2 regions of the Pseudomonas sp. NFACC46-3 genome follow, and region 2 is predicted to be linked to the other one. Evidence: riboswitches for the same ligand, from Rfam matches in the RefSeq annotation. Region 2 holds a riboswitch; the other holds the start of a gene.
The links. A riboswitch is a leader RNA that binds a small molecule or an ion and turns the genes downstream of it on or off. The one in region 2 is predicted to bind cobalamin.
Positions count from the first base shown of each region.

Region 1: another riboswitch for cobalamin. It lies ahead of cobO (cob(I)yrinic acid a,c-diamide adenosyltransferase); the one in region 2 lies ahead of cobW (cobalamin biosynthesis protein CobW).

Region 1 covers NZ_FOTH01000003.1:36,366-41,695, forward strand. The annotation lists gene BM300_RS05680 (cobyrinic acid a,c-diamide synthase CobB) at 1-1,074, opposite strand, end outside; gene cobO (cob(I)yrinic acid a,c-diamide adenosyltransferase) at 1,086-1,697, opposite strand; cobalamin riboswitch at 1,778-1,988, opposite strand; gene BM300_RS05690 (hypothetical protein) at 2,147-2,731, shown strand; gene BM300_RS05695 (PQQ-dependent sugar dehydrogenase) at 2,910-4,220, shown strand; gene BM300_RS05700 (C40 family peptidase) at 4,401-4,934, opposite strand; gene BM300_RS05705 (C40 family peptidase) at 5,099-5,330, opposite strand, start outside.
Region 2 covers NZ_FOTH01000001.1:639,799-645,128, reverse strand. The annotation lists gene BM300_RS02655 (CbtA family protein) at 1-531, opposite strand, end outside; gene BM300_RS02650 (CbtB domain-containing protein) at 543-731, opposite strand; cobalamin riboswitch at 831-1,054, opposite strand; cobalamin riboswitch at 1,253-1,469, shown strand; gene cobW (cobalamin biosynthesis protein CobW) at 1,567-2,631, shown strand; gene cobN (cobaltochelatase subunit CobN) at 2,635-5,330, shown strand, end outside.

The sequences.
Region 1 (5,330 bases), on a different contig from region 2:
CAAGGCCGCCAGACGCTTTTGCATCTGCGCATCACCCGCGAGCAAGCCCAGCAGCTCGGCACGCACGCCTTCGACATCGGTCAATGAATCGAGCAGATACAACATGCCGCCACATTCGGCGAGCAACGGTTTGCCGGCTGCATGGTGGGCACGGATCGCCGCCAGCATCGGCGTGTTCCGGGCCAACGCAACGTGGTGCAGCTCTGGATAACCGCCGGGCAGGTAAAGGCTGTCAGCCTCGGGCAGTTCGCTGTCATGGATCGGCGAAAAGAAGCTCAACTGCGCGCCCATGGCCCGCAGCAGATCGAGGCTGGCGCCATAGGTGAAGGCAAACGCTTCGTCCCGGGCCACGGCGATGCGCACCCCGGCGAGCCACGGCTCAACGGTGATCACCTCAGGCGCGGCAAACTCCACCGCTGGCGGCAGCGCCACTTCGCAACTGCCGGCCAAGGCCTCTGCTGCCGCGTCGAGGCGCAGGTCGAGGTCATTCAACTCGCTGGCCTGGACCAGCCCGAGGTGGCGGCTGGGCAACTCGATGCCGGTTTCCCGGGACAGCGCGCCGTACCAGCGCAGGCCTTCGGTCAGGCTGCCTTCGAGCAACTGCGCGTGGCGCAAGGTGCCAACGCGGTTGGCCAAGACCCCGGCGAACGGCAAGTCCGGCTGATACCGGGCCAGGCCCAGGGCCAGGGCGCCGAAGGTCTGGGCCATGGCCGTGCCATCGATCACCGCCAGCACCGGTACACCAAAATGCCGCGCCAGGTCGGCGCTGGACGGGGTGCCGTCGAACAACCCCATCACCCCTTCGATCAGGATCAGGTCTGCTTCGGCGGCGGCTTCCCACAACAACCGACGACTTTCCTGCTCGCCGACCATCCACATGTCCAACTGATAGACCGGCGCGCCGCTGGCCCGCTCGAGAATCATCGGATCGAGAAAGTCCGGGCCACACTTGAAGACGCGCACCTTGCGCCCCTGGTTGCGATGCAAACGGGCCAGGGCGGCGGTGACGGTGGTCTTGCCTTGCCCCGAAGCCGGAGCGGCGATCAGCACCGCCGGGCAATGGCGACTCGTCATGGACGTGTCACTCACAGCTCGACGCCTTTCTGCGCCTTGATGCCGGCCTGGAACGCGTGCTTGACCATGCCCATCTCGGTGACGGTGTCGGCCAGTTCGATCATTTCCGGCTTGGCGCCACGACCGGTCACCACCACGTGTTGCATTGGCGGGCGGGCCTGGAGATCGCTGAGGACCTGATCGAGGTCGAGGTAACCGTGCTTGAGGGCGATATTGAGTTCATCGAGCACCACCAGGCCAACGGAAGGATCGTCGAGCAACTGGCGCGATACCGCCCAGGCCGCTTCGGCGGCGGCGATGTCGCGCTGGCGGTCCTGGGTTTCCCAGGTGAAGCCTTCGCCCATGACATGAAAACGCACCTGCTCCGGGAAGCGGCGGAAAAACAGTTCTTCGCCCGTGCTGTTGCGCCCCTTGATGAACTGCACCACACCACACTGCATGCCGTGGCCCATGGCCCGGGCGAGCATGCCGAACGCCGAACTGCTCTTGCCCTTGCCGTTGCCGGTCAGCACCAGCAGCAGGCCACACTCGTTCGGCGAGTTGGCGATGCGCTCGTCGATCACGGCTTTCTTGCGCAGCATGCGCGCCAGGTGGCGTTCGTCGCGATCCGGGGTGTCGGTCATGGGGGAGCTCTCCGTTGGGCTTGGATAACGGCGGGCGGGCACAAAAAAAGACGGCAACAAGCCTGGCATCGCCCACCGTGATGCCGTTGGATGAATCAGGCCGGTCTCCGGGCTCATGAGCGGCGTGATGCCGGGCTGCGCGCCTTCCCATGTCCATGGACACAGTGGCCTGTAGGCAACCTTGACTCATTTACCGTTGCGGGGGCAGCGCCGGGTTCGTGTGCACTCACCGGCTTCCCTGTTTCACTCTGTCGGCCACGGCCACAGAGCACCTGAAACAAGCGGCGAAGGTTAGAGGGTTGGGGGTGGAGCGTCAATTAAAGCCGCCACGGGTCCAGCGCTGTTTATTGGCCGGGATCAATGGAATGACGTCAATCTTGTGTCACGCTGAGGGAAGTGATATCAAAGCGGCATCACGACCCGATATCACAAGAACAAGAGGGCAATGTATGCAAGGCATGATCATCAGCAATCCAAAACTGGAATTCCTGCGTCCGGTGCTGGAACGTTGGTTTGACTGTATCGACCGCTACAACGCCGTGCGCGGCGATAACGACACGCCTTACTGGTTCGATGAACGGGCCAACCTGGGCCTGCTGTCGGCCGCGGCCTGGATGGCCGAGATGGTCACGCTGCAGGATGCCCCGACCCGCAAACAGAATGAAGAAGGCGAACGCAATGTCAGCGCCGATCTGTTTATCGCCAGTACCGAGGAGCGCACCTTCATCCAGGCCACCCAACGCTGGCCCAAGGTCAGCAACCTGAACCTGACCCAGCCGCTGCAGGAAGCCGCCAGCGATGCCAAGCGCATCAGCTATGCCAGCGACCTGAAGCTGGGTTGCCTGTTCGTCTCGCCGCAAAAAGCCCAGCAGAGCGCCACGCCCGAAGAACTGCAGGACATGATCGACGACCTGCAAAAGGAAAACACCTGCGCCGTGGCCTGGTATTTCCCTTACGCCTACCGCAAGTTGCGCAATGAAGCCGGCTTCTATCACCCCGGCATCGCCGTGCTGTTCAAACAGGCCCACGGCTGACTCATTCAAGAACTGTGGGAGCTTGCTCGCGATAGCGGTACGCCTGGCAACATCTATCTTGACTGTCACGCCGTCATCGCGAGCAAGCTCGCTCCCACAGGGTTTCGCGTGCAGTTTGAACCATCCGTGCGTCTACGCTTCTCTATGAATAACTCCATGCATTCATAGGGAAGCCAGCATGCTCAAGCCACCCCATCTCCTGATCGTCGCCCTTGCCGCCGGGCTTGTCGCTTGTGGCGAGTCGTCCACCCTGCAAGTGTCCGACGGCACCGGTCCCGCGCCGAAGCTGCCTGAACCGAACAAGACCCTGGTGCCTACCGTCAACATCGCCGAAGCCGTCGGCTGGGCCAGCGGCGCCAAACCCACCCCGGCCCCAGGCCTGCAAGTGGTCGCCTTCGCCGAAGGGCTGGACCATCCGCGCTGGCTCTATGTGTTGCCCAATGGCGATGTGCTGGTGGCCGAAACCAACGCCCCACCCAAACCGGACGATTCCAAGGGCATCCGCGGCTGGGTGATGAAAAAGGTCATGGGCCGCGCCGGTGCCGGCGTGCCCAGCCCCAATCGCATCACGCTGCTGCGCGACGCCAATCATGACGGCGTCGCCGAAACCCGCACGGTGTTCCTGGAAAATCTCAACTCGCCGTTCGGCATGACCCTGGTGGGCAATGACCTGTACGTGGCCGACACCGACCGGCTGATCCGCTTCCCCTATAAGGACGGTGACACGCAGATCAAGGCGCAACCGACCAAGGTCGTCGATTTGCCGGGCGGCACGCTCAATCATCACTGGACCAAAAACGTCATCGCCAGCCGGGACGGCAGCAAGCTGTACGTCACCACCGGTTCGAACAGCAACGTCGCGGAAAACGGCATGGAGGCCGAAGAAGGTCGCGCCGCCATCTGGGAAGTGGACCGAGCCAGCGGCAATCACCGCATATTTGCCTCGGGCCTGCGCAACCCCAACGGCCTGGCCTGGGAACCCCGCAGCGGTGCCCTGTGGACGGCCGTGAACGAGCGGGATGAAATCGGCAGCGACCTGGTGCCGGACTACATCACTTCGGTCAAGGACGGCGCGTTCTATGGCTGGCCCTACAGCTACTATGGGCAGCACGTCGATGTGCGGGTCGAACCGCAGAATCCGGCCCTGGTGGCCAAGGCCATCGCCCCGGATTACGCCGTCGGCCCTCACACCGCATCGCTAGGCCTGACCTTCGCCGAAGGCAGCCGCTTGCCTGCACCCTTCACCGAAGGGGCGTTCATCGGGCAGCACGGGTCCTGGAACCGTAAGCCCCACAGTGGTTATAAAGTGATTTTTGTACCGTTCACTGGCGGCAAGCCCGTGGGACAACCCGTGGATGTGCTCACCGGTTTCCTGAACGCCGACGAAAAAGCCCAGGGCCGGCCGGTGGGCGTGGTGATCGATCAACAGGGTGGGTTGCTGGTGGCTGATGATGTGGGGAACAAGGTTTGGCGGGTGTCGGGTAAATAACCCACCACCCAAGACTTGTGAAAGAACCCTGTTTGGTCCGAGGACATGGTGAACACCCGTGGCGAGGGAGCTTGCTCCCGCTGGGCTGAAGCAGCCCCTGCTTCTGGCGGTTGCTGCGCAACCGAGCGGGAGCAAGCTCCCTCGCCACAAAAGCTTTCTAGCACTGCAAACGTTGAAGGGTCAGGGATTGCGCGCCAAATGCTCCGGCTGCAGCACCCGCTTGGCGCCCAGGTAAGCCTTCTGCCAATAGGCCTTGGACAAGCTGTCGAGCTTGACCGTGCCACCGGTGGCCGGTGCATGGACGAAACGGCCCTCCCCCACATAGATCCCGGCATGGCTGACCTGGGAGCCGCCGTTGGTGGCGAAGAAAATCAAATCACCTGTCTGCAACGCCTCCTTGCCCACATCCGGGGCGCGCATGCCGATCATTTCCCGCGTGGAACGTGGCAGGGAAATACCCGCCGCATCGCGGTAGACGTAACCAATCAAGCCGCTGCAATCGAAACCCGAATCCGGCGTATTACCGCCCCAGCGATACGGCGTCCCCACCAAACCCAATGCCCGGAACAGCACATCTTCGGCGGCAGGGGAAAAGGTTTGTGAGGGGGCAAAGACCACCGGAGCCCGCACGGGAGCTGGCGGTGGAGTGCGGCTGGCGCAGGCGCTGAGCAGCGCGGCGAGGAACATGAGAGCGAGGCGGGCCGACGTCGACATATGCAGAACAATCCTGATCTGGATGCGGCTTTTCTGCCGTGGGCATGAAAACAAATCCGCCTGCGGAGTACGCAGGCGGATTGCCATCAAACAATGATCAGGATTCTAGCGGCTATACGACAAACTTCAAGTAAGACTTTAAGTTTGCCTTACAAACTGTGTGCTTACTTGCGGGCAGTGACCACAGTCGGCGCCATGGCGAGGGCGCGCTTGGCTTCGATGAAGGTCTTGCTCCAGTAGCTGTCGCCCAGGCTGTCGATCCGCACGCCACCGCTGCGGCGGCTGCTGGAATGGATGAACTGGTTGTCGCCCAGGTAGATACCGGCATGGCTGACGCGACCGCGACGACCGTTGGTGCTGAAGAACAGCAGGTCACCGGGCTCCAGTTGGTTGCGA
Region 2 (5,330 bases):
GACATGGGGCACCAGCAACGTCGCCACGCCCAGCAACTTGAGCAGCCAATGCTTGCCGAAGGCGATCAGGGCGATGCCCACCGCCGTGGACGCCGCGGTGCCGATCCACCACATCTGCCGTTGGGCCAGGTCGGCCGCTGCGGTACCAGGCAGTTCCGGCGGCAGGCCAAGCGTCGGCGCCAAGACGAAAGTGGCATAACCGGCCAGGCCCCAGAGCAGGCCTTGGGACGTGCGAGTCGGCGCACGCAAGGTGTACAGGCCCGCCAGCATCAGGGCAAAACCCACGGCGACCACCAGGTTGCCGCCAGTGGTGGACAGCACGCGCTGCCAACCGTCTTCCGGCTCCCAGGCCTCGGCATCATGGGTATGAGCCGCCCCGTCGGCGTGTTCATGGACCTCGGTCGCCGGGGCCTTCTCGAAGGTTTCCGCCTGGAGAATCAGCGGCGATACCCAGAAACTTTGCAGCAGGGTCAGCAGCAGGGCGGCCAGCAAGCCGCTGAAACCAGCGGTCTGCGCGATACGCTTGATCATGGCGTCAGGTCTCAATGGCAAGGGAATGCGGCGCTGTGACGGGTATCGTGGGCGGCGTTGTGGACCGCTTCGATGTGAGAGAACCCGGCAAAATAGACCAGGCTCGCACCCAGGATCGAAGCGAAGATCGCGGCGCTCAGGCGTTGGCTCAGGGTGGTGGTGCTACTGGCGGTGCGGGCGGTGCTGCTGATGGTCGACATGGCGCTTCCCTCTGTTCTTGTTCAGTGGGTGATTCGAGCGCAATGAAACCCCAGGCGAAGGCCCGCCAGGATTCGAACAGCGCCCGCCCACCGCGGGTTGTTGGTGCATGAGTCATGGGCCGGTCTCCGGGCTCGCGAGGGGCGGGGCTTGCGCCTGGCCTGCAAGCGTCACCTTCCCATGTCCTGGGACACAGTGGTTCAGACGCTTCGCTCGCTTACCGTTGCGGGGGCAGCACCGGACTGACGTGGCCTTGGAGTAAAGCGCACGATTCACCGGTTTCCCGTTTCACCCTGTGAAGGGCACCCGTAACTAGGCGCACAGGAGAGCATGGGGAGGGGCGGGGCGTCAATGTACAAGGGCCGACGAGCGGGCTGTTGTGGCGAGGGAGCTTGCTCCCGCTGGGCAGCGCAGCGGCCCCCGGCTCTTTACGGTCGCTGCGCAACCGAGCGGGAGCAAGCTCCCTCGCCACAACAGCATCCTGCATCTTACTTGCGGAGATTGACCCGCCCCCACACCCTGCGTAGCCTTGCGCCTTCGAGGTTCTTCGGCACGTGCCGGAGCTAAGAAGGGAACGCGGTCCAAGCCGCGGCTGCCCCCGCAACTGTGAACGGTGCTGTTTCTGCAAGGCCACTGTGCATGCCCTTATTTAAACGGGCGCACGGGAAGGCGCAGCAATTGCCAGTCGAAAGATTGGCCCGCCGTCAGCCAGGAGACCTGCCTCGACACAGATTCTCACTACAACCGGGCGGGGTGATCCGGTGGCGAAATCTTCCGCGCGCGCCTGTGCCAGCGGTTGTCGTCCCGTTTGCCCGCCACCTTGCCAAAGGGCATCCGATGAAAACACTGGCCAAACTCCCCGTCACCATCGTCACCGGCTTCCTCGGCTCGGGTAAGACCACCTTGCTGCGTCACATGCTCGACAACGCCCAGGGCCGGCGCATCGCCGTGATCGTCAACGAGTTCGGCGAACTGGGCATCGACGGCGAGATCCTCAAGCAGTGCTCCATCGGCTGTACCGAAGAAGAAGCCAACGGCCGCGTCTATGAACTGGCCAACGGCTGCCTGTGCTGCACGGTGCAGGAAGAATTCTTCCCGGTGATGCGCGAACTGGTGGCCCGGCGTGGCGACCTCGACCATATCCTCATCGAAACCTCCGGCCTGGCCTTGCCCAAGCCGCTGGTCCAGGCCTTCCAATGGCCGGAAATCCGCAGCGCCTGCACCGTCGACGCAGTGATCACCGTGGTCGACAGTCCGGCCGTGGCCGCGGGTACCTTCGCGGCCTTCCCGGACCAGGTCGATGCCATGCGCAAACTCGACCCGAACCTGGACCACGAATCGCCGCTGCACGAACTGTTCGCCGACCAGCTGGCGAGCGCCGACCTGGTGATCCTCAACAAGGCTGACCTGATCAGCCCTGAAGACCTGGCCAAGGTTCGCCTGGAAGTCGCCGAAGAGCTGCCGCCGGCGGTCAAGGTCATCGAAGCCAGCAGCGGTCGCCTGCCGCTGGACGTACTGATCGGCCTGGGCGCCGGTTCCGAAGAACACATCGACGGCCGCCACAGCCATCACGATCACCACCATGACGGCGACGATGACGACCACGATCATGATGCCTTCGATTCTATCTCCATCGAGCTGCCCCAGGCCGACGAAAGCCTGTTGCTCGACGCGCTGACGCAACTGGTGGTCCAGCACGGCGTACTGCGGGTCAAGGGTTTCGCGGCGATCCCGAACAAGCCGATGCGCCTTCTGATCCAGGGCGTCGGGACGCGTTTCGACAAGCATTTCGACCGCCAATGGGGCGCTGAGGAAGCGCGGGTCACCCGCCTGGTGCTGATCGGCCAGGCGCTCGACGCCGCGCTGCTCGAAGCGCAGTTGCGCGCCGCCCTCGGCGCCTAAGCCATGCACCTGCTCAGGACCCAGCCCGGCGGTTTCGTGTCGGATGACAACATTGCCGACCTGGGGCAAACCCCCGCCGAGCTGGTGATCCTGTGCAGCGGCGATTCCAGCCTGGCGCTGCTGGCCGAAGCGGCAAAGCAGTTGCCGGGCGATTATCCGCAGTTTCGCCTCGCCAACCCGATGCAGGTGCAGAACCATGCCTCGGTGGATCTGTATTTCGAAGACGTGCTGCGCCACGCCAAGGTCATCCTGTTGTCGCTGCACGGCGGCATCGGCTATTGGCGCTACGGCATCGAGCGCCTGATGGAACTGGCCGGGCGGGGGGTGAAGCTGATCCTGGTGCCGGGGGATGATCGTCCGGACCCGGAACTCAGCGACCTGAGCAACGTGCCCTTCGAGGACCGCGATCGGCTCTGGCAGTTCTTGCGCCAGGGCGGGCTGGGCAATGCCCTGGACCTGTTTCACAACCTGGGCAGCCAATGGTTCGGCCGCGATTATCCGTGGGCCGAACCGCAAGTCCTGCCACGCACGGCCATCTATCACCCGGCGAAAACCAACGCCAGCCTCGACGATTGGCAAGCCGACTGGCAGGCCGGACAACCGGTGGCGGCGGTGCTGTTTTATCGCTCCCACTTGCAAGCGGCGAACACCGCGTTCATCGACGTGTTTTGTCAGCGCCTGCAAGCGGCGGGGCTCAATCCGTTGCCGATTGCCGTGGCGAGCCTCAAGGAGCCCGGTTGCCTGGCGCTGGTCGAAGACTGGCTGGACGCGGTGGAGGCCGGGGTGATCCTCAATACCACCGGCTTCGCCCAATCCAGCCCGGAAGCGCCGCACCTGCGACCGTTCCGTCGCAACATTGCGGTGATCCAGGCGATCTGCGCCCAGGACAACGAACCGGGCTGGCGCGCCAGCGAGCAGGGCCTGGGTCCGCGAGACCTGGCGATGCACATTGCCTTGCCGGAGCTGGACGGGCGGATCATCAGCCGCCCGATCAGCTTCAAGGACCTGGCCTGGCGCAGCGAGCGCAGCCAGAGCGACGTGGTCTGTTATCGGGCTGTGCCTGAACGCATGGATTTTGTCGCCGAGCTGGCGCGGCGCTGGACAACATTGGCGCGTTTGCCCAACGCAGAAAAACGTGTGGCGTTGATCCTCGCCAACTACCCGACCCGGGATGGGCGCATCGGCAATGGCGTCGGCCTGGACACCCCGGCAGCGGCGTTGAATATCCTGCGGGCCATGCAGGCCGAGGGGTATCCGCTGCCACCTGATTTGCCTGGGAGCGGTACCGCGTTGATCCAGCAGTTGCTCGGTGGTGTCAGCAACGACCTGGACAGCCTCGACCTGCGGCCATGTCACCAGAGCCTGGCCCTCGATGCCTATCAGGCCATGTTCGACGCGCTGCCCGAGGCCAATCGCCAAGCGGTGCTGGAGCGTTGGGGTACGCCCGAGAACGATCCGATGTTCCGTGACGGCCGCCTGATGGTCGCCGGCCTGCGCCTGGGCCTGACGTTCGTCGGTATCCAGCCGGCCCGGGGTTATCAGGTCGATCCGAGCGCGGTGTACCACGACCCGGACCTGGTGCCGCCCCACGGTTACCTGGCGTTTTATTTCTGGCTGCGTCACACCTACGGCGTCCACGGAGTGATTCACGTCGGCAAGCACGGCAACCTTGAGTGGCTGCCGGGCAAGGGCGTCGGGCTCTCGGATAGTTGCTGGCCGGACGCGCTGCTGGGGCCGCTACCGAACATCTATCCGTTCATCGTCAACGACCCGGGTGAGGGCGCCCAGGCCAAGCGTCGCACCCAGGCGGTAATCATCGACCACTTGATGCCGCCCCTGACCCGGGCCGAAACCTACGGACCGCTGCGCAACCTCGAGTTGTTGGCCGACGAATACTACGAGGCGCAATTGCTCGATCCGCGCCGTGCCCGGGAACTGCAACGGGACATCCTCAACCTGGTGCGCGAGACGCACATCGACCGCGAACTGCAACTCGATGCCGGGCTCGACAGCGACGCCGATGCGGCGATCTGGCTGCCACGCCTGGACACTTACCTGTGCGACTTGAAGGAGTCGCAGATCCGCGACGGCCTGCATATTTTTGGCGAGTCGCCCAGCGGACGGCTGCGCATCGACACCTTGCTGGCGTTGCTGCGCATTCCCCGGGGCGACGGCAAGGGCGCGCAGTCGAGTCTGTTGCGGGCGCTGGCCAAGGCGTTCGGGCTGGGTTTCGATCCGCTGGATTGTGCCTTGGCCGAGCCCTGGACCGGCGAGTGTCCCGAGGCGTTGCGCCGGGTCAGCGCCGAGCCTTGGCGCACCGCCGGCGATACGCGCGAGCGCCTGGAATTGTTCGCCGCGCAGTTGATCGAGCAAGCACTGGACGGTGGGGTCGAGCAGCTCAATGCGCCGGGCTGGGAGACGGTGGCCAGCATCATCGAAAACCTGCGCTCCGTCGTGGCCCCGCGCCTGGACGCCTGCGGTCCGGCGGAAATCCGTGGCCTGCTCGATGCCTTGAACGGGCGCTTCGTGCCCGCCGGCCCCAGCGGTGCGCCGAGTCGCGGGCGTCTGGACGTACTGCCCACCGGACGCAATTTCTTCTCGGTGGACGTGCGCAACCTGCCCACCACCACGGCGTGGCGCATCGGTTTCCAATCAGCGAACCTGATCCTTGAACGGCACCTGCAGGACCATGGCGATCA